4 regions of the Bacillus sp. 2175 genome follow, and region 1 is predicted to be linked to each of the others. Evidence: predicted binding sites of a transcription regulator. Region 1 holds the regulator's gene; each other region holds the start of a gene.

Region 1 (5,214 bases):
ATATGCTTATACATGCAGCTCTTCCCATTCTGCCATACAAGTTTCAAGTTGTTCTTGTAGCGTTTGCTTTTTAGTTGTAATTTCACTAGCTTTTTCATAATCTGCATATATTTCTGGTAAGCAAAGTTGATCTTCTAACGTAGCAATTTCTTCTTCTAATTCTAATATACTTTGTTCTAGCTCTTCAATTTTTCTAGTGCGTTGACGCTCTAGTTTTTTACGCTCTTTTTCTTCTAAATAATTTAATTTCTCTTGTGCAACCACCTTTTGAACAGGAATGTCACTTTCTTGCTGTTCAAGTTCTGCACGTTCAATCATTTCATTTTTCTTTTCAACGTAGTAATCGTAATCCCCTAAATATTCCTGTGCACCTTCTGTTGATAACTCAACCACAGTCGTTGTTACACGGTTAATAAAGTAGCGGTCATGTGAGACGAATAGAAGAGTCCCTGGATAATCAATTAAAGCATTCTCCAAAATTTCTTTACTGTTTAAATCAAGGTGGTTCGTAGGTTCATCTAGAATTAATAAATTTGATTTTTGCATCATAAGTTTTGCAAGAGCTAATCGAGCTTTTTGTCCACCACTAAGGGAAGATACTGGTTTCAGTACATCATCTCCTGTGAATAAAAAATTCCCGAGTATAGTACGGATTTCTTTTTCAGGTTGCAGTGGATATTCATCCCATAGTTCATTTAAAACCCGTTTAGAAGATGTTAAGTTTGCTTGTTCTTGATCATAATAACCAACAGATACATTTGATCCGAAAGAAACATCACCATTTAATAGTGGTAACTTATTCACAATAGACTTTAACAATGTGGATTTCCCAATTCCGTTTGGACCAACTAAAGCAACACTATCTCCGCGAGTTAAGCGCATAGTTACATGTTCAATTATAGGGTTCTCATCATAGCCGATGGTTGCATCATTTACTTGTAAAACATCATTTCCACTTTGCTTTTCAATATCGAAGTGGAATGATGCTGACTTAGAATCCCCTAATGGTCTCGTTAATAATTCCATTCTGTCTAGTTGTTTACGACGACTTTGAGCACGTTTCGTTGTAGAAGCGCGAGCTATATTCTTTTGAACGAAGTCCTCAAGTTTTGCGATTTCATCTTGTTGTTTTTCGTAACGTTTCATTTCTTGCTCATATAATGCTGATTTTAAGTCTAAATATTTACTGTAGTTACCAACAAATCGTCTGCTTTCTTTATTCGAAATTTCATATACTTGTGTAACGAGTTTGTCTAAGAAATAACGGTCATGTGAAACGATTAATATTGCGCCAGGATAACCTTGTAAATATTGCTCAAGCCACGTTAATGTTTCGATGTCTAAATGGTTTGTAGGCTCATCCAAAATAAGTAAGTCTGGTTTTGTTAATAATAATTTCCCGAGAGCTAATCTTGTTTTTTGCCCGCCGCTTAAAGTAGAGATCGTCGTCTGGTGCGTTTCAACTGGGAAGCCAAGGCCGCTTAAAATGGAGCGAATATCCGCTTCATATTGATATCCACCTTGATCTTTATAATTGAGTTGCAATTGGTCATAATCAGCTAACAATCTTTCATATGTAGCTTCGTTTGAAAAGTTTTCTTCTTTTCCCATTTCTTGCTCAAGCCTTCGAAGTTTTGTCTCCATTTGCTGTAAGTGGGTAAAGACGGTTAGCATTTCATCCCAAATTGTTAAAGACGTTTCTAGTCCAGTATTTTGAGCTAAATATCCGATTGAGACATCTTTCGGTTTTATAATTTCGCCACCATCATGAGATAATTCACCAGCGATAATTTTTAATAATGTAGATTTGCCTGCTCCATTCCTTCCAACTAATGCGATACGATCTTTTGTTTGTACTTCCAATTTTATGTTTGCAAGAATCGTTTCTGCACCGTATAATTTCGAAAGCGCGTTTACTTGTAATAAAATCAATGTTTTCACCTCAAATAATTTCTTAACTTTGCCATGTTTATATTTCTCAATCATACTAAAAATAGTGTATAGTTTAAAATAAAGAGAGAATACTTCTTCTCTTTATTATACAAGGAATTTAATGAGTGCTAAACTTCTGTATTTGATTAAAGTATATGAATAAAGATAGGAAGAGAGGAGAGGTCATATGGATCAGCAAAAGATTCCACAAGCCACTGCTAAAAGATTGCCTCTATACTATCGATTTATCCAAAACTTATCTCTTTCTGGTAAGCAGCGTGTTTCATCGGCCGAATTGAGTGAGGCAGTAAAAGTAGATTCCGCAACAATACGAAGAGATTTTTCGTATTTTGGAGCGTTAGGGAAAAAGGGATATGGATATAACGTAAATTATCTATTATCATTTTTCCGCGAAACACTTGATCAAGATGATATAACACGTGTAGCACTTATTGGAGTAGGTAATTTAGGGACCGCTTTCTTACATTATAATTTCACGAAAAACAATAATACAAAAATTGAAATGGCATTTGATGTTAGTGAAGAGAAAGTTGGAACAGAAATCGGGGGCATTCCTGTATATCATTTAGATGAATTAGAAGAGAGATTATCAAATGATATACAAGTGGCAATATTAACAGTACCGGCTACAGTAGCACAAGCTGTAGCAGATAGATTAGCTGAAACGAGCGTGCATGGTATTTTGAATTTCACACCAGCGCGATTAAACGTATCAGAGAATATTAGAATTCATCATATTGACTTAGCTGTAGAGTTACAAACATTAGTTTACTTTTTGAAAAACTATCCACAATAAAACGCAGAGGAAGCGACCTCTGCGTTTTATTATTGTTTCTTCTTTGTGAATTTAATTAATATAAGGCGAAGTGCCAAATTAAAATCAATTGTTGCCATAACTGCAAATAGTATTGTCCACATATTCCAGATTGTATCTGTCACGTTCGTAATGGCGAAGCGTGTAAAGATACATCCAAGAAGGAAGTATAGTGCAGCCATGAACAATGGTGAGTTTCTCATACAAAAAATCCTCCGATAAAGCCTTGCATTTTTTCAGCTTCTTTAATCATTTCTTGAATTTGTTCATTGCTCATAAAAATTTGCCCAATAGCGACCAATGTATTCATCGCAACATGAGCTGCAATCGGAACGATAATCCGTTTCGTCTTCACATATAAGAAGGCGAATACGAGCCCCATAGCAGTGTATACCAATAAATGAGTAAAATCAAAATGAATTGCTGCGAATACAAGCGAACTAATGATAGCTGCGATAAAGAAGTTAAACTTCTTATAAAGTGCACCAAATAAAATTTTTCTAAATACGATTTCTTCTAAGATAGGTCCAATTATAGATACAACAATAAGGAACCAAGGGGTCGTTCTTGCAATCTCCATTAGTTTCATTGTATTTTCTGAACCTTGTTTAATTCCTAGCAGCTGCATCTCGATCATACCGGCAACTATTTGTGAAAAGAAAGCTAAGAAGAACCCGATGAAAATCCATCCAATAGTAGCTGGAGCAGAAGAGCGCTTTGGATCTAAATGCCTGTCACGAATATCTGTTCTAAGTAACCAAAGTACGATACATAATGCAACAAAGAAGCTAATAATTGCCCAGTGTCCCGTTATGATTTGTCCTTTTTCCTCAATGGTAAATCCTCTATTATCATAGAGTCCTGTTTTTAGGAGAAGTGGCAATCCAACAACGCCAGATAACTGCATTAAAATGTATGTAACGATAATCCACCAGTATTGTTTCTTCAAATGGTTTAACCATCCTTTCTAACTATAGTGTATGAGATAAGTTAGGATAACATGTAAATATGCTACCTACGATATAAACCTCACTTGAATTATGTTTTTTTCGTAAATCCTTATTTGAAATTATAATAGAAGACAGGAGAAAGTTGTGTGTGTAGCGAAAACAACTTAGGGTGTCCTTTCATATTGTAACATACGAGCAGTGGAAACAACGATTCATATAGTAAAGGCAGTATTCTATATAGAAAGTTTATATAGTGATTTGCGAAAAAATTATGATTTTTTTACTTGCAAAAGAAATTGAGATTATTTATTATTATAAGTGTGTTAGCACTCGGATGACTTGAGTGCTAATAAAAGAAATTTACATAACAAAATGAGGAGGTTATTGTTCATGCTAAAGCCATTAGGTGATCGCGTTGTAATTGAGCTTGTTCAAGCAGAAGAAAAAACAGCAAGTGGTATCGTATTACCAGATACTGCAAAAGAAAAACCACAAGAGGGTAAAGTTGTTGCAGTAGGTACTGGTCGAGTGCTTGAGAATGGTGAGCGTGTTGCTTTAGAGGTAGCAGCAGGTGATCTTATCATCTTCTCAAAATATGCAGGTACTGAAGTGAAATATGAAGGTACAGACTACTTGATTTTACGTGAAAGTGACATTTTAGCAGTTATCGGTTAATTATATAAATCTTAAAAAATCCAAGGGGGTCAATTATTATGGCAAAAGATATTAAATTTAGTGAAGAAGCACGTCGTTCGATGCTTCGCGGTGTCGACACTCTTGCAAATGCAGTAAAAGTAACGCTTGGACCAAAAGGTCGTAACGTTGTTCTTGAGAAAAAATTCGGTTCACCACTTATTACAAATGACGGTGTAACAATCGCAAAAGAAATCGAATTAGAAGATGCATTCGAAAACATGGGTGCGAAACTAGTAGCAGAAGTTGCTAGCAAAACAAATGACGTAGCTGGTGACGGAACAACAACTGCAACTGTATTAGCGCAAGCTATGATTCGTGAAGGTCTTAAAAACGTAACAGCTGGTGCGAACCCAATGGGTCTTCGTAAAGGTATCGAAAAAGCTGTTACTGCTGCAATTGAAGAATTAAAAACGATTTCTAAACCAATCGAAGGTAAATCTTCTATCGCACAAGTAGCTGCTATTTCTGCTGCTGACGAAGAAGTAGGTCAATTAATCGCTGAAGCAATGGAGCGCGTTGGTAACGACGGCGTTATTACTTTAGAAGAATCTAAAGGCTTCACAACAGAATTAGACGTAGTAGAAGGTATGCAATTTGATCGTGGATATGCATCTCCTTACATGATTACTGATTCTGACAAAATGGAAGCAGTTCTTGATAACCCATACATCTTAATCACTGACAAAAAGATTTCTAACATTCAAGAAATCTTACCAGTATTAGAGCAAGTGGTACAACAAGGTAAACCACTTCTTATCATTGCTGAAGATGTAGAAGGCGAAGCGTTAGCTACATTAGTAG
Region 2 (5,214 bases), 770 kb from region 1:
CGCATCCGGCAAGAGCAGCACCACCTGCAACACCGTCTAAGCTAAGTGCAATTGCTAACGCAGCTGATGAAGCTGGAGAGATAAGTAATAGTCCCCAAACGACTGCAATGACGATAGAAGCGATGAATGGGCTACCAGCTGAGCTATCTTTAATAAACGCTCCAACTGTATTTAAAACAGGAGTAATATTATGAGATAACCAAATACCAACTAAACCAGAACCTAATATGGCCGCAAATGGAACGAGCATCATATCTAACGCAGTTTTTCCACTTAAACGTTTACCAATATATACAGCTAAAGTTGCTGTTAATAATGCACCGATTGGCTCACCTGTTTTAATAATTAGACCAGCTTCAGTAATTGAAATGGATCCGGCACCAATTGCTCCGGCTACCATCGCTGAGAAGATTACAAGACCGTTTGCACCGAGCATAAAAGCAATTCCGGCACCAATTGCCGGTGCCATTAGTGATTTTGCAACAACTCCGATTGTAATAAGTAATGGTATATCAACAATTCTTCCTATATTTTCGATCAGTAAACCAATTCCGAGGGATACGAAAATACCTTGTGCGATTCCAGCAGATGCTTTAAATACACGAGACATTATATATTCCTTCATTTGTTTCACCTTCTTCTATAAGTTAGTAACCAATTGTTTTCATATAATCACGTAAAATATCGTTTGATTTTGCGAATCGAGATTCTTCATCCTCTGTTAAATTGAGTTCTACAACTTCTCTTATACCGTCTCTAGTAATAATAGCTGGTACTCCTGTACAAATATCATATTCACCATACTCACCATCTAAAATGGCTGATACAGCAATGACACGGTGATCATCATTAAAGATTGAACTCGCAATATATGCTAGAGAATTTCCAATTCCGTAATAAGTAGTTCCTTTACGTTTATAAATTTCCCAACCAGCTTTTGCAGTCTTCTCAACAATTTCATCTAAATCTATTTCACCAAATCGTTCTTTTTGTTCTTCTAAAATTTGCAGAATTGGCTTTCCACCAACAGTTACATGAGACCAAGCAACCATTTGAGAATCACCATGTTCTCCTAATGAATACCCATGAATACTACGAGGGTCTACATGTAGCATTTCAGATAAAATTGTTCTTAAGCGAGAAGAATCTAGTGATGTACCAGTACCGATTACGCGATTTCTAGGTAATCCAGATAATTTCCACACTTCATATGTAATAATATCAACTGGGTTCGATGCAAGTAAGAAAATACCATCAAATCCACTTTCCATTACGCCGCCAACAACACTTTCCATAATCTTCGCACTCGCTCCTAAAGTATCTAAGCGACTTTGCCCTGGTTTTGGTGCTGGCCCTGCTGTAATAATAACAATGTCCATATCTTTGCAGTCTTCATAGCTTCCTGCATATACTTTTGTTCTTGTATTTGTAAAGTTAATGCAATGTGATAAATCCATTGCTTCCCCAACTGCACGTTCATGATTTATATCAATTAATAATAGCTCTTCACAAATCCCTTGATTTACAATGGAATACGCACAACTTGATCCAACTAATCCAGTACCGATAATTGCAATTTTTCTTGTATGTCTTTTCATAGCAATCTCTCCTAATTGATCATATAATCTATTTCTTTTGCTCTTTACACTCCTAATTATAAAGGTTCTCACGATAGAAATCATGGATACTTTGTGAAATATTGAGCAAATCGTTTGTCCTTTTTGTGAATTGTTATATTCCATTTTCGTCATATTTGTTACAGCTGGAAAAATATTTATTATGTATTTATTGACATATAAAAAAGAAGACGAGCGAATAAATTCGCTCGTCTTCTTTTTCCTGTTATTCCGCACTTAATTGACTTTTTAATTGCTGCACAATCATCGGATTCGCAGGTGCTGCCGGTTTGTAATAACTTTTTTGCTTTGCGTACTCATACATATTACGTTGGCGCATTTCATCTTGATTACGAATTTGAATTAACGTTTGGTGTAACTGTTCATTATCAGACTGAGCAATATAATTTGCATAACTTGTTAAACTTGCATTTAATCCTGCTAAATAATCATTTACCATATCTTTTTCATTCATGTTCCGCTTCCTCCTATCCTAGGAAAGTCATTAATTGCTGTTTCGTATTTCGTGCATCTTGCGCATCCTTTTGTAACATTTGTTTCAATTGTGGATCTGTACACGTCTGTGCATACTGCTCCAACTTGTTAATAATTGTTGCGTGTCCACCAATTAAATGACGTAAGTTTTCTACTTCAAGCTCTGTTAAATTTTGCATGGAATACTCCTACCTTTCTTCTTTCATTCTCCTTTAGTATTCTGTTCTTTTTAAATCGTATTCATGAAAAAGCTTTCTTACATTTCAAATCAATCACATCTATTTATAAATACAAAAAAATGTTATAATTACAGAAAAATACAAATATTCAAAAGCTAACCTTATAATAACAGTATAATCCTCAAACAAACCATGGTAGGAAGGTGTGCTCATGCAAAAATATGTTAAAGTTATCTTCTTTATCATTTACGCAATCCTCTATGTAAAACTGTTGATTGATATATTAAATTTAAAGCCGTTATTCACTTCTATAGCTTTACATATGTTATTTCTCATTTGCTTTCTATTTATAGCACTTAACAATTATAAAAATCGTAACACTACATTTTTCCTATTGTTTATTAGTGCAACTCTATTAGTAAGTATTAGCTTCATTAAAAGTATTCTTATATAAAGGAGCAATAAACATGAAAACACATGACTTCCTTACAGAAATCCAGAAGGGCTCTGAGCCTAGTCCCTATCAAGACCCCATCGTATTCAGTTTCGTTTGCTTTTTCTTAGCGATATATACATTTTTCAAACCTGCAAAATAATATCATTTCATAAGAAAAAGCCTACCATTCTTTTCGAATCATATGCACAAAAAAACCTTAGAATCACTTCTAAGGTTTTTGTTTGCTTTGCTTCTTATTCACGTAATCCTTTAATAAACGTTTCCAACAATACATGTAAACTCGTATCTAAATCTAGCGGCAAACCAAATCCCCCTTGCTGTTCAATCGACGCAAATCCATGACAAATACTTCTGAATCCGCGTGTCGCATGAAGTGCATTCTCTCCTTCTAAGCCATACTGTTGTAATACTTGAAGACAAAGCTTTACAATTCCGTCACCTGCTTTTCTTACTTCTTCATCTCGTAAAAAAGTTGCTTCATATAGTCCAGGATGTTTTCGGACAAATGCTACATACGCTTCTCCTAATGCATGAATTGCTTCGTCCGTATATTTACCCTCAGTAGCTTCTTCTAGTCTGTTATGCAGCTGTTTGATTCCGTAAATACCAAGATTTTTCCGTACATCTTGTAACCCTTTTACATGATTATATAGTGAGGGCGAACGTATCCCTAACCTTTGCGCTAATGAAGCTAACGTTACTTCTTGTATTCCATTTGTATCTGCAATTTCTGCCGCTGTTTCTACAATTTTTTGTAATGTAAGTCCGATTCTCGGTGACATAAATTACCCCTCTTTCTTACTTTCTATATTCCGCTTAGCTTCCTTAATAGCAAGTTTTATGACAGTGTCTGGATTCTTTATCATTTTCCCATGTCCTGCCGCAAGTAAGGAAGGCTCATATTCGCTTAACTTCTCTGCACTTTGTAATGATATTTCTTTGCTCCACGTTGCCATCGCAGGAAACGGAAACCAAAATTTCATTTGTCCCGAAACAGCCATACCTCCTCTTGTTTGGAATGCATCCCCAACAATAAGAGCTTTATTCCGTACATCAAGAAACGACATGGATCCTGGTGTATGTCCCGGTGTCATAATTGCAAGAAGCGATCCAACTCGGTCGCCATCTTCTAATAAAACATCAGGTACCGTTTTTACTTTTTTAGGTACACCGCCTTTTATCGGTATATTCGGTTCATCCTTTTGTAACGTCGTATCTCCTTCTAACAGCTTTGCGTCCCGCTTAGAAATATAGACTGGAACATGAGGAAGTACTTCCTTTAATGCATCTAATGCACCGATGTGATCATCATGCGCATGTGTTAATACAATTTTAGTAATTGGTTTTCCTATTTTCTCAGCCGCCTGTAAAATACCTTTTGCGCTATATGGCAAAGCCGCATCAATTAAAGTTAAACCATCTTCTTCCTCTACAAAGTAACAATTTACAGGAAACGCTCTTGGCAAAAATGACAATTGATATAACGTTTTTTCATGTATCATCCTCATAGTCCCATCTCCCTTTTCACGAAAACTAATGCCATTAGTTTTATTATACTAATAGCATTAGTTTTATACCACTAAAAAATTTCTTTTTTTCAAAAAAAAGAACAGTAGCCGTATAAACGACTACTGTTCTTTAAAGATATTAAACTGTATAACGCTCATCTTCTAAAATTTTCGCAGCGATTTCACGTTTCTTCGGAATTACGTTAAGTGGTGTGTGGCGAGTTAATTTACGTAATGATGATAACATCATGCGCAGCATGTCGCCATTTTCAACTGCGATAAGTGTTTCTTTCGCATCTGCTTCGATTTCGTTGAATGCTTCTTGGCAGAATACTTCAGTGTATAACACTTTTTGTTTATTCTTTTCAAGACCAGTTGTTTTAATTGCTTTTTCTGTACGAAGAACAGCTGACTCCATTGCGTATAGGTTGCTTACGATGTCAGCGATATTCACAAGAATTTCTTGCTCTTTATCTAATGCTTTACCGTATTTTTGAGCCGCTAATCCAGCTACCATTAAGCCGATTTTCTTCGCATTAGTTACTAAATACTTTTGAAGTGCTAATGGCTCATCGCCTACTTCTTCTGGCATCATCATCATTAACTCTTCTTGTAATTTTTGTGCTTTTTGAAGAAGTGGTAATTCACCTTTCATCGCTTTACGTAAGAACGTACCTGGTACAATTAGGCGGTTAATTTCGTTCGTTCCTTCGAAAATACGGTTAATACGAGAATCACGGTACATTCTTTCAATCTCGTATTCTGCCATAAATCCGTAACCACCGTGAATTTGAACACCTTCATCTACTGTATAGTCTAATACTTCAGAACCAAATACTTTGTTTAAAGAGCACTCGATTGCATATTCAGCGATAGAAGCTGCTACTGCTTTACCATCTTTTACTTCTTCTTCAGATAATGTGCTCATGCGGCTTTCGAATAAACCTACTGTACGATAT
Region 3 (5,214 bases), 1.6 Mb from region 1:
AGCAAGCTCAAACACAACCAGCTAATGGTAATACTGATAGTGCATACTACAAAAATTGTGCTGCAGTTAGAGCAGCTGGGAAAGCTCCTTTACATAAAGGGCAACCAGGTTATAGCTCTCATCTTGATCGTGATGGCGATGGAATTGCATGTGAAAAATAGTAATAAAAAAGAAGCTTTTACTAAGCTTCTTTTTTATTAACGTAAAATATTACCACTTATTACTTTCCCCCTTATTTTAATAACATTCTTCTTATTATTCTCAAAAACGACACAGAATAAGTGATTTCAATCACTACATAGATTTTAATTTATCGCTATTCTTAATTCAGATATTACATTAAAATTTTATGGAGGCATTCATATGGAACATACATTTACTGAAACTTCAATTGTTGGTGAGATTGTTACACAATTTCCGAAAGCTAGTGATCTTTTTAAATCATATAGAATAGATTTTTGTTGTGGCGGTAATAAGCCACTTATTGATGCAATTCATGAAAGAAATTTATCAGCTACTGAAGTGCTTACAGAGTTAAATACGCTTTATCATAATACGAAACGATTAAATGAATCGGAAATTGATTGGAAAAATGCTTCTTATCGTGAATTGATTGATTATGTCATAAATAAGCATCACCGCTATTTAAATGAAGAATTACCACAGTTAAGTCCATATGTGACAAAAGTATTACGTGTTCATGGGGCAAGTCAGCCTCATTTTGCTCAAATTCATGAGCTATTTCATGAACTTAGAATGGAATTAGAACAGCATTTAATTAAAGAAGAAATGGAAGATTTTCCATTAATTTTAGAATTTGAACAAAATCCAACTAATGAAAACTATGCTAAGTTACGTAAAGTAGTAAATGAACTAGAAAATGAGCACAATCATGCTGGAAATATTATAAAAGAACTTCGTAAAGTGACAAATGACTTTACTCCTCCAGAAGGTGCTTGCGGTACTTATCGACTTGTTTACCAACGCCTCGAAGCGCTAGAGTCTGATTTATTTGAGCATATTCATTTAGAAAATAATATTTTATTTCCGCGTGCCATTACGAAAGCATAAATCAAGTGCAGGACATGAGTGTAAATACTTATGGCCTGCTTTTTCGTTTCGCGAAAAATATTCACATCCCCTTCACATAAAACCGAATTTTAACAATTTGTGAATCATTATAAAGATGTGATAAATATCACATCTCCCCCTTATTTGATTTTCTATAATAAAAATATAATCCTTTGTTCAATATTTCACATAAAAAGGGGAAACGAAAATGAAAAAACGTTTAGTTATGATCGGAAATGGTATGGCTGGCATTCGCTGTATGGAAGAAATCTTAAAACATGATAGTGATTCATATGAGATTACTATTTTTGGAGATGAACCGCATCCAAACTACAACCGCATTATGCTCTCTCATGTTTTACAAGGCAAAACAAATATACAAGATATCATTATGAATGAATACAGTTGGTATGAAGAAAACGAAATAACTTTGTATACGAATGAAAGAGTTCAAAGTATTAACCGAGAAGAAAAAATTATTATTACAGAAAAGAAGCATACTCTTACATACGACAAGCTCATTATCGCAACAGGTTCTAGTGCTTTTATTTTACCTGTTGAAGGTTCCGCACTTTCTGGTGTAACAGGGTTTCGAACTATTGAAGATACACAATTTATGATAGATACCGCTAAAGAAAAGAAAAAGGCCGTTGTCATTGGTGGCGGGTTACTCGGTTTAGAAGCCGCAAGAGGTCTAATTGATTTAGGAATGGACGTACATGTTGTTCATTTAATGCCTAGCTTAATGGAGCAACAACTAGATACGAAAGCAGCTGCTCTTCTGCGTGAAGATTTAGAAGCACAAGGCATGAAGTTTTTAATGGAAAAGAAAACTGTAAAAATTCTTGGTACAGACCATGTTGAGGGCATTCAATTTGAAGACGGTGAAGTTGTAGATTGTGATTTAATCGTAATGGCTGTCGGAATACGGCCAAATACGCAAATAGCAAAAGATGCTGGTCTAATTGTAAATCGCGGTATTGTAGTCAATGACTATATGCTAACAAATGATGAGTCCATTTATGCAGTTGGAGAATGTGCAGAGCATGACGGTATCGCATATGGACTTGTTGCTCCTCTTTATGAACAAGGTGCGATATTAGCAAAACATATAACAAATTTACAAACTGATGGATATTCGGGCAGTATCGTCGGTACACACTTAAAAGTTGCTGGTTGTGATTTATTCTCTGCTGGCCAAATTTATGAAGATGATCAAACGAAAGCAATATCCATCTTTAATGAATGTAAACGTTCCTATAAAAAAATATTAATTCGTGATAATAAAGTCGTCGGTATCGTTTTATACGGTGATACAGCTGACGGTACCCGCCTCTTTAGCATGTTAAAGAAAGAAGAAGATATACAAGAATATACACCAGCTTCCATTCTTCACAAAGCTGGTGAAGAATGTGAACTTGACGTTGCTACTATGAGTGCGGATGACACAATTTGCGGATGTAATGGTGTTACGAAAGGCACAATCGTTCACGCCATTTTAGAACAGGAGTTAAAGACTTTTGAAGAAGTTAAAGCCTGTACGAAAGCCGCAGGGTCTTGTGGTAAATGTCGTCCGCTTGTAGAACAAGTTTTATCTCATACACTTGGAGATGCTTTTGATGCTTCTGCACAGTCTACCGGTATGTGCGGATGTACACCTTTATCACGTGATGAAGTCGTAGCGGCCATTCATGAGAAAGGTTTAAAATCTCCAAAAGAAGTACGAAACGTTCTTGGTTTTGTACATGAAGATGGATGTTCGAAATGTCGTCCTGCTTTAAACTACTATTTACGTATGGCGATTCCAGAAGAATATGAAGATGATAAATCATCCCGTTTCGTGAATGAAAGAATGAATGGTAACATCCAGCACGATGGTACCTTCTCTGTTATTCCACGTATGTACGGAGGCGTTACAACAGCAGATGATTTAATGAAAATTGCTGAAGTTGCGAAAAAGTACGATGTTCCACTTGTGAAAATTACAGGTGCGAGCCGAATTGGCTTATACGGTGTTAAGAAACAAGATTTACCTAACGTATGGGCTGAATTAAATATGGCTTCTGGATATGCGTATTCAAAATCTCTTCGTAATGTAAAATCATGTGTTGGCTCTCGTTTCTGCCGTTTCGGTACGAAAGATTCATTAGGACTTGGTATGTTGCTTGAACAATCATTAGAAATGGTAGATACACCTCATAAAATAAAGATGGGTGTAACGGGCTGTCCGCGTAACTGTGCGGAAGTACTGACGAAAGATTTTGGCGTTGTTTGTGTCGAAAATGGATACCAACTTTATATTGGCGGAAATGGTGGTACGGAAGTACGCGAAGCTGATTTTGTAATGATTGTCCCTACTGAAGATGATGTCCTTCGCATCGCTACAGCTTACATGCAATATTATCGTGAAACTGGTATTTATGGAGAGCGTACTGCCTACTGGACAGAACGATTAGGCTTCGATCACATAAAGGAAATACTGCAAGATGCAAATATGGTCACTAAGTTAAATGAACGTTTCCAAAAAGCTCGTGGCACATATAAAGAAGCATGGGGACAAGCACTAGAAACGAAATCATTAAAAGCGATGTATGAAGTAGAAACTGTGAAATAAGGAGCTGTGATCTATATGATACAAACGAAAGAAAAAATAAAAGTTATGCGTGCAGAAGACCTTCCTATTCAAATCGGTAAAGAGGTACAAATGAAAGGTATGTCTATCGCCCTATTCCGCCTTTCAAATGGCGATATTCGAGCTGTAGAAAATCGTTGTTCTCATAAAAACGGGCCATTAGCGGAAGGTATTGTATCTGGAGAATTCGTCTTTTGTCCACTACATAATTGGAAAATTTCACTACTAACAGGTGAAGTTCAAAAACCTGATGATGGTTGTATTCAAACGTATGAAGTAGAAGTTATTGACGGGGATATTTATATATACATGTAATTTACAAAAGGAAGCCTCCCCTGGCTTCCTTTTAAATAAAAATAGACGAGGTGCGAATATGAACGGATATGTATATTTAGTTGGTGCAGGACCAGGTGATGAAGGGCTTATTACAAAAAAAGCGATGGAGTGCTTAAATCGTGCAGATATCGTCTTATATGACCGCTTATTAAACCCTTCCTTTCTTAATTATACAAAAGAAACATGTGAACTTATTTATTGCGGAAAAATGCCAAAGAATCATACTATGCGTCAAGAAATGATTAACGCACACCTCCTTCAATTTGCGAAAGAAGGAAAAATCGTAGTCCGCTTAAAAGGCGGAGATCCATCTATTTTTGGCCGTGTTGGTGAAGAAGCAGAAACTTTAGCATCAGCAAATATTCCATATGAAATTGTACCAGGTATTACATCTAGCATCGCCGCTAGTATCTATGCAGGTATTCCCCTCACCCACCGTGACTACAGTAATAGCGTCACTTTATTAACCGGACATGCAAAAGGTCCTTTAACCGACCATGGAAAATATAATTCATCTCACAATAGCGACACAATTGCCTACTACATGGGTATAGAAAACTTACCTACAATTTGTGAAAACTTACTACAAGCAGAAAAAAAAGAAGATACGCCAGTAGCAGTCATTGAATGGGGTACAACTGGTAAACAGCGCGTTGTCACAGGGACACTGTCTACCATTGTTTCTATTGTCAAAAACGAAAATATTTCTAATCCTTCTATGACAATTATTGGTGATGTCGTTTCCTTACGGGATCAGATCGCTTGGAAAGAACGTAAACCATTACACGAGAAAAAAGTTTTATTTGCATCTGCAACGAATAAAACAAGTTCAATGAAGCAAAAGTTACAAGAAGCCGGTGCAGAAATATATCAAATTCCTACTTTCAAAAAGGTAGAATACACATTAACACTTGAACAAATCAATGAAATTTTTAACGTTAATCGTCTTGTTTTTTGTTCAGCTGAAAGTGTAGAAATATTGATGCAATCATGTAGTAAACACCAAAAAGATATTCGTTCTTTACAAGCGCAACTACAACATATGAACGTTGCCACTCAAGAAAAACTTATGCAATATGGGCTACTAAGTAAACAAGCAGAGTTCTCTTCCAATACAACAGTTTATTTAGGACGAAACATTAACCGAATTGCTGTTATTCAAGAAAAAATTGGTG
Region 4 (5,214 bases), 2.4 Mb from region 1:
TTCAATAACTAAAGCTGATAAGTTAGTGAAATAAAACAAATGAAAGTTAGTAAGGGGGAACATTCATGGAATTCTGGATGGTTATACTAATATTAGCCTTTGGTTTCATTTATATCGCTGAAAAATTAGCTACAATTGAAAAGAAAAATGATGCGCGTTTAAAGAGAATTGAAGATAGATTACAATTAATTACGAAAGAAATGGGAATTGTAGAAAGAGAACCTGAAATTAATAAAGAACTACGCCAGCTTGTAGAAGAAGGCAAAAAAGTTACAGCAGTTAAGAGAGTAAGAGAAGTTTTTGTTTTTTCCTTACTAGAAGCGAAGCAATATGTTGATAAATTATAAAAAAGATCATCCATTTGGGTGATCTTTTTTACTGCACCATGCGTGTATTTACATAAGCCGCGATTATAAAGTGTTCAATTATATGGAACAAACACTGAAGATAAATTGTCTAATATAGGTAATAACTATTTGGCTTGAAGGAAAGGGTTGATGACATGAAAAAGAATACGTTGTTAAAAGTAGGATTATGTGTAGGTTTACTAGGAACAATTCAATTTGTTAGCACAATTTCTTCTGTACAAGCATCACAAAAGGTAGAGAAAACAGTAATAAAAAATGAGACGGGAACCATTTCAATATCTCAGTTAAACAAGAATGTATGGGTTCATACGGAGTTAGGTTCTTTTAATGGAGAAGCAGTTCCTTCGAACGGTCTAGTTCTTAATACTTCTAAAGGGTTAGTACTTGTTGATTCTTCTTGGGATGACAAATTAACGAAGGAACTAATAGAAATGGTAGAAAAGAAGTTTCAGAAGCGTGTAACGGATGTCATTATTACACATGCGCACGCTGATCGAATTGGCGGAATAAAAACGTTGAAAGAAAGAGGAATTAAAGCGCATAGTACAGCATTAACCGCAGAACTAGCAAAGAAAAGTGGATATGAAGAGCCACTTGGAGATTTACAAACCGTTACAAATTTGAAGTTTGGAAATATGAAAGTAGAAACATTTTATCCAGGGAAAGGGCATACAGAAGATAATATTGTCGTATGGTTACCGCAATACAATATTTTAGTTGGAGGCTGTTTAGTGAAATCTACGTCCGCGAAAGATTTAGGAAACGTTGCGGATGCTTATGTAAATGAATGGTCTACATCGATTGAGAATGTGCTGAAGCGATATAGAAATATAAATGTAGTAGTGCCTGGTCATGGAGAAGTAGGGAACAAAGGATTACTTTTATATACATTGGATTTATTAAAATAAGAAATTGTAGAAATACAAAAGAGAGGAGAAATAATTTTCTCCTCTCTTTCTTCTAACTATATTTAAATGCTGAATCTGTTGATTACGTCAGCATATATTACTGAGATTTTAATTCCAAGTATACAAATACTAGTACTGTCATAATTGCTATAACAACATAAGTAGCATCAAGCATTATAAGTGTTTTTAAAGTTTCAGTCATCGTAATTCACCCCTGTTATAAAAATATAACATGATCTTTTTATTGATTAGATAAGAGATCATAAAGATAAAATGTATATGAAATTTCTTAAGTAGCTTCTATATAAATATATCATATAAATAATGTAAGTAATGTTAAGATAATGTAAATGTATTGTAAATAAAAAGGTTTACAATAAAGACTTTAATAAAAAATGATAGTTCCTTAAAATGACAAATGCGCTCTTCTTTCTATTGAATGATAGAAAGAAGAGCGTATTTTTATATCTATTTCATATGTGATGAATTGCAACTATTTGTACATGGGATTCAAAAATTTTTTTCGTTGTATATATTTCTCCAAATTAATTAGCTATTTAAAAGTATCGAAAGATGTGTGTACACTAATGCATATTTTTTAGTGTCAATAAAAATATTATGTCAACAATATGAACTGTCACAAATCTTTATATATTATTGTGATTGATATCACATCACTTTTTTTCAATGGGTATTATGCTTAAGGTGTAATGAATGATTGAGAGAGGGTGGGATGATATGTTTTGTTATCAATGTGAACAAACGCCAGCAGGCGGATGTAAAGTAATGGGTGTGTGCGGCAAGAATGAAACGATTGCGAGTTTACAAGATACGATTGTGTTTGGGCTAAAAGGAATTGCAGCTTATCGCACACATGCTGCTCAGCTAGGATATACGGATGCATTTGTAGATGCTACAACACAAGAAGCTTTATATATGACATTAACAAATTCTAACTTTAACGAACAAGAGCATATTGATATGGCTATGAAAGTGGGGAAATCAGCTTTACGGGTGATGGAATTATTAGATGAGGCACATACGAATCATTTTGGTGTGCCAGAGCCTGTACAAATTACACAAAATCGTGTAGAAGGTAAAGCAATTGTAGTTACAGGTCATAATTTATTTGCACTAGAAGAACTATTAAAGCAAACAGAAGGAAAAGACATTAATATTTATACACATTCTGAAATGCTACCAGCACACGGATACCCGCAGCTGAAAAAATATAAACATTTAAAAGGAAACATCGGTAAGGCATGGTATGATCAAAGACGCCTTTTTGAAAAATTTACTGGTGCCATATTAGCTACAACGAACTGTGTTATGCCAATTAAAGGATCGTACTCTGATCGATTCTTTTCATATGACATTGCAGGTTTAGAAGGTGTACAAAAAATTGAAAATGATGATTTTACACCATTAATTCAAAAAGCACTAGAACTTCCAGAAGTACATATGGAGTCGGATGAACAGTTAGTGACAGGGTTTCATCATAATACAGTATTATCATTAGCTCCAGAAATTATTGATGCAGTAAAAGAGGGGAAAATAAAGCGTTTCTTTGTTATCGCCGGTTGTGATGCACCGGGAAAAGGCGGAGAATATTATCGTGAATTAGCAACGTCACTTCCGCCAGAAACGGTTATTTTAACAACTTCTTGCGGGAAATTCCGCTTTAATGATGTGGATTACGGTGTTGTACCTGGTACGGAAATTCCGCGTTACATTGATTTAGGACAGTGCAATAATTCAATTTCTACAGTGAAAATAGCGGCTGCTTTAGCTGATGCTTTCCAATGTGAAGTGAATGAATTGCCAGTAAGTATTGTGCTATCATGGTTTGAACAAAAAGCGGTTGCCATTTTACTCGGGCTATTTAGTCTTGGGATTCAAGATATTCGCATCGGTCCAAAGGCTCCTGAATTTATTTCACCTGGCGTGCTTGATGTATTACAAGAAACATTTGGTTTAAAACTAATTACAAATGTAGCAGAAGACATGGCTATGATGTTATCGTAACGGAAAAGATGTTTTCACTTAATTGTAGCTTTATAAATCATTTGTATGTATGTGAGTAAACGTACATACAAATGATTATTAATAAAGAAAATCTGCTATATCTATAAATTTTATAATTTTATAAAGCTTTTAAAGTGTAACACCACATGCCCATCACCTTAAGATTTTAAGTATCCCCAAAACGAAATTTCTACATGAATATCTATAATTTTACCTCTTTTTCATTTGATTTGAAAATAAGCTTTCTATTTTTAAAAACCAACGATACCACCTCAAATTATATGAATAAAATCCATTCATTTATTAGGAAAATGGATTGAAAATAATAAGGTAGACTAAAAAGTAAAATATTATTTATGATAATCATTTTTTTATAAAATTTAAATTGGAAATAGCCCTACTCATTTTGATTGCGCATTTTCAAAATGGAGGGGCTTTTCTTACTGTAAAATCAATAACTGCAGCTTATTTTGTTGAAAAAATTCTCATTCTTATTTTGAAAGTGATATGGGTACATTTACATGCACATCAATCTTTTATGATGAAGTGGCCCTTGAATATATTATTTTTTATTGACAGACATAAAAATGATTTATTTGCTATATTGATAATTTATAGACGTTATAATAAAATGTTTACGTATATGTAAACTTAATTTATTATTGTTTGGTTTTATTGTGAGGTTAGGCAGTGTTAATAACAATAAAATAATGAATATATCACCTGCAAAAAGAATGCAACCAATACGGAGAAGATGATTTCGTTAAAAATTCGAAAAATAAGCGTTATTAGCTCTTGAAGAAAAATGACTAGAAAAATTATAAGCATATGGAAAATAGGGTTATACAAAAAGTCCTAAAGGGGGACGGAATTATGGAGAAAAGAAAGTATTCAGTAACACCACAAGATCGAATGAATTATGTATTAGGTCTTTATTCTGCAGATCAACAAATTAATGCAGTTCTTTATTTTCCTGTAGGTATATCCAAGGAAATACTTGAAGAATCAGTAAGGATAACGTTGCAATTGCAACCAGTTTTGAACAGCCGGTTTGTAGAAAATGATATTCCTTACTGGGAGGAACATTCATCTGACACTAATTCATCTATTTGCTTTTTTGCAGAAGGAAATAATCAAGAACTTGAAATAATGGCAATAGATTTTATTAAGGAACCTGGTGATCGTATTCAGGGGCCTATGGTTCAAACGAAATTATTACGGGGCACTACAACAGATATGTTAGTTGTGAAATTGTCTCATCTATGTTCAGATGGTGCAGGAGTCAAGGAATATATTAAATTGCTTGGAACGATATATACTCACCTTTCATTGGGACGGTCTAAGAAGCAAATTATAAAGGAATTTGATGAGGGAAATGAGAGTTGTCGAGATCAATTACATGTATTCAAATACGCTGGAATATCGGACATAAAAAGTGCGTATCGTCCTAACCAAGAACAACAGGCATCGTTATGGTCTTTTCCATCTCAACCTAACAAAAATAAATTTCCCCAAATGTCCGTACGGCGATTGAGCCATGAGCAAACTCTACGTTTAACCCAATGGACAAAAGCTCAACAGGCTACCTTGAATGATGTAATCATGACTGCATACTTCCGAGCTTTATCACATTTCACTGTGTATGCAGAACCGCGCACTGCAGAAAAAATGATTGGCTTGACAATTGATTTACGTCGATATCTGCCTAATAATACAACTGGTGCTATTTGCAATTTATCCGGTATGGAAATGCCAGTGATTAAAATGGAAGACGATGAAACATTTAAGCAGACTCTTGTTCGAGTTAAACAATCAATGGATAAAATAAAGTCTCAAAATCCAGGTCTTTCTTCAGCAGCAGGAATGGAGTTACTGGCAGAAATGAAGCTATCTACAGTGAAGGAAATGTTTAA

Evidence for each region. The regulator Rex, encoded in region 1, represses fermentation and respiration genes when NADH is low (regulators of the CRP and FNR family bind a similar motif). The targets are predictions, from matches to a motif close to TTGTGAAATATTTCACAA.
Region 2: the regulator Rex is predicted to act here: its motif matches at 1,690-1,707, upstream of ACXKY9_RS24815 (L-lactate dehydrogenase).
Region 3: the regulator Rex is predicted to act here: its motif matches at 1,245-1,262, upstream of nirB (NADPH-nitrite reductase large subunit).
Region 4: the regulator Rex is predicted to act here: its motif matches at 1,934-1,951, upstream of hcp (hydroxylamine reductase).

What each region holds. Positions count from the first base shown of each region.
Region 1 is NZ_CM173819.1:250,323-255,536, forward strand. Features, by position in the region: gene ACXKY9_RS01475 (ABC-F family ATP-binding cassette domain-containing protein) at 7-1,932, opposite strand; gene ACXKY9_RS01480 (redox-sensing transcriptional repressor Rex) at 2,120-2,749, shown strand; gene ACXKY9_RS01485 (YdiK family protein) at 2,779-2,970, opposite strand; gene ACXKY9_RS01490 (CPBP family intramembrane glutamic endopeptidase) at 2,967-3,716, opposite strand; gene groES (co-chaperone GroES) at 4,108-4,392, shown strand; gene groL (chaperonin GroEL) at 4,431-5,214, shown strand, end outside.
Region 2 is NZ_CM173819.1:4,744,296-4,749,509, forward strand. Features, by position in the region: gene ACXKY9_RS24810 (PTS sugar transporter subunit IIC) at 1-625, opposite strand, end outside; gene ACXKY9_RS24815 (L-lactate dehydrogenase) at 648-1,598, opposite strand; gene ACXKY9_RS24820 (spore coat protein) at 1,843-2,091, opposite strand; gene ACXKY9_RS24825 (hypothetical protein) at 2,105-2,290, opposite strand; gene ACXKY9_RS24830 (TetR/AcrR family transcriptional regulator) at 2,981-3,529, opposite strand; gene ACXKY9_RS24835 (MBL fold metallo-hydrolase) at 3,533-4,255, opposite strand; gene ACXKY9_RS24840 (acyl-CoA dehydrogenase FadE) at 4,395-5,214, opposite strand, start outside.
Region 3 is NZ_CM173819.1:1,882,693-1,887,906, reverse strand. Features, by position in the region: gene ACXKY9_RS10170 (excalibur calcium-binding domain-containing protein) at 1-161, shown strand, start outside; gene ric (iron-sulfur cluster repair di-iron protein) at 364-1,071, shown strand; gene nirB (NADPH-nitrite reductase large subunit) at 1,280-3,685, shown strand; gene nirD (nitrite reductase small subunit NirD) at 3,701-4,018, shown strand; gene ACXKY9_RS10150 (uroporphyrin-III C-methyltransferase) at 4,077-5,214, shown strand, end outside.
Region 4 is NZ_CM173819.1:3,159,764-3,164,977, reverse strand. Features, by position in the region: partial or broken gene ACXKY9_RS16500 (penicillin-binding protein) at 1-27, opposite strand, end outside; gene ACXKY9_RS16495 (hypothetical protein) at 66-347, shown strand; gene bla2 (BcII family subclass B1 metallo-beta-lactamase) at 503-1,276, shown strand; gene hcp (hydroxylamine reductase) at 2,015-3,301, shown strand; gene ACXKY9_RS16480 (condensation domain-containing protein) at 4,175-5,214, shown strand, end outside.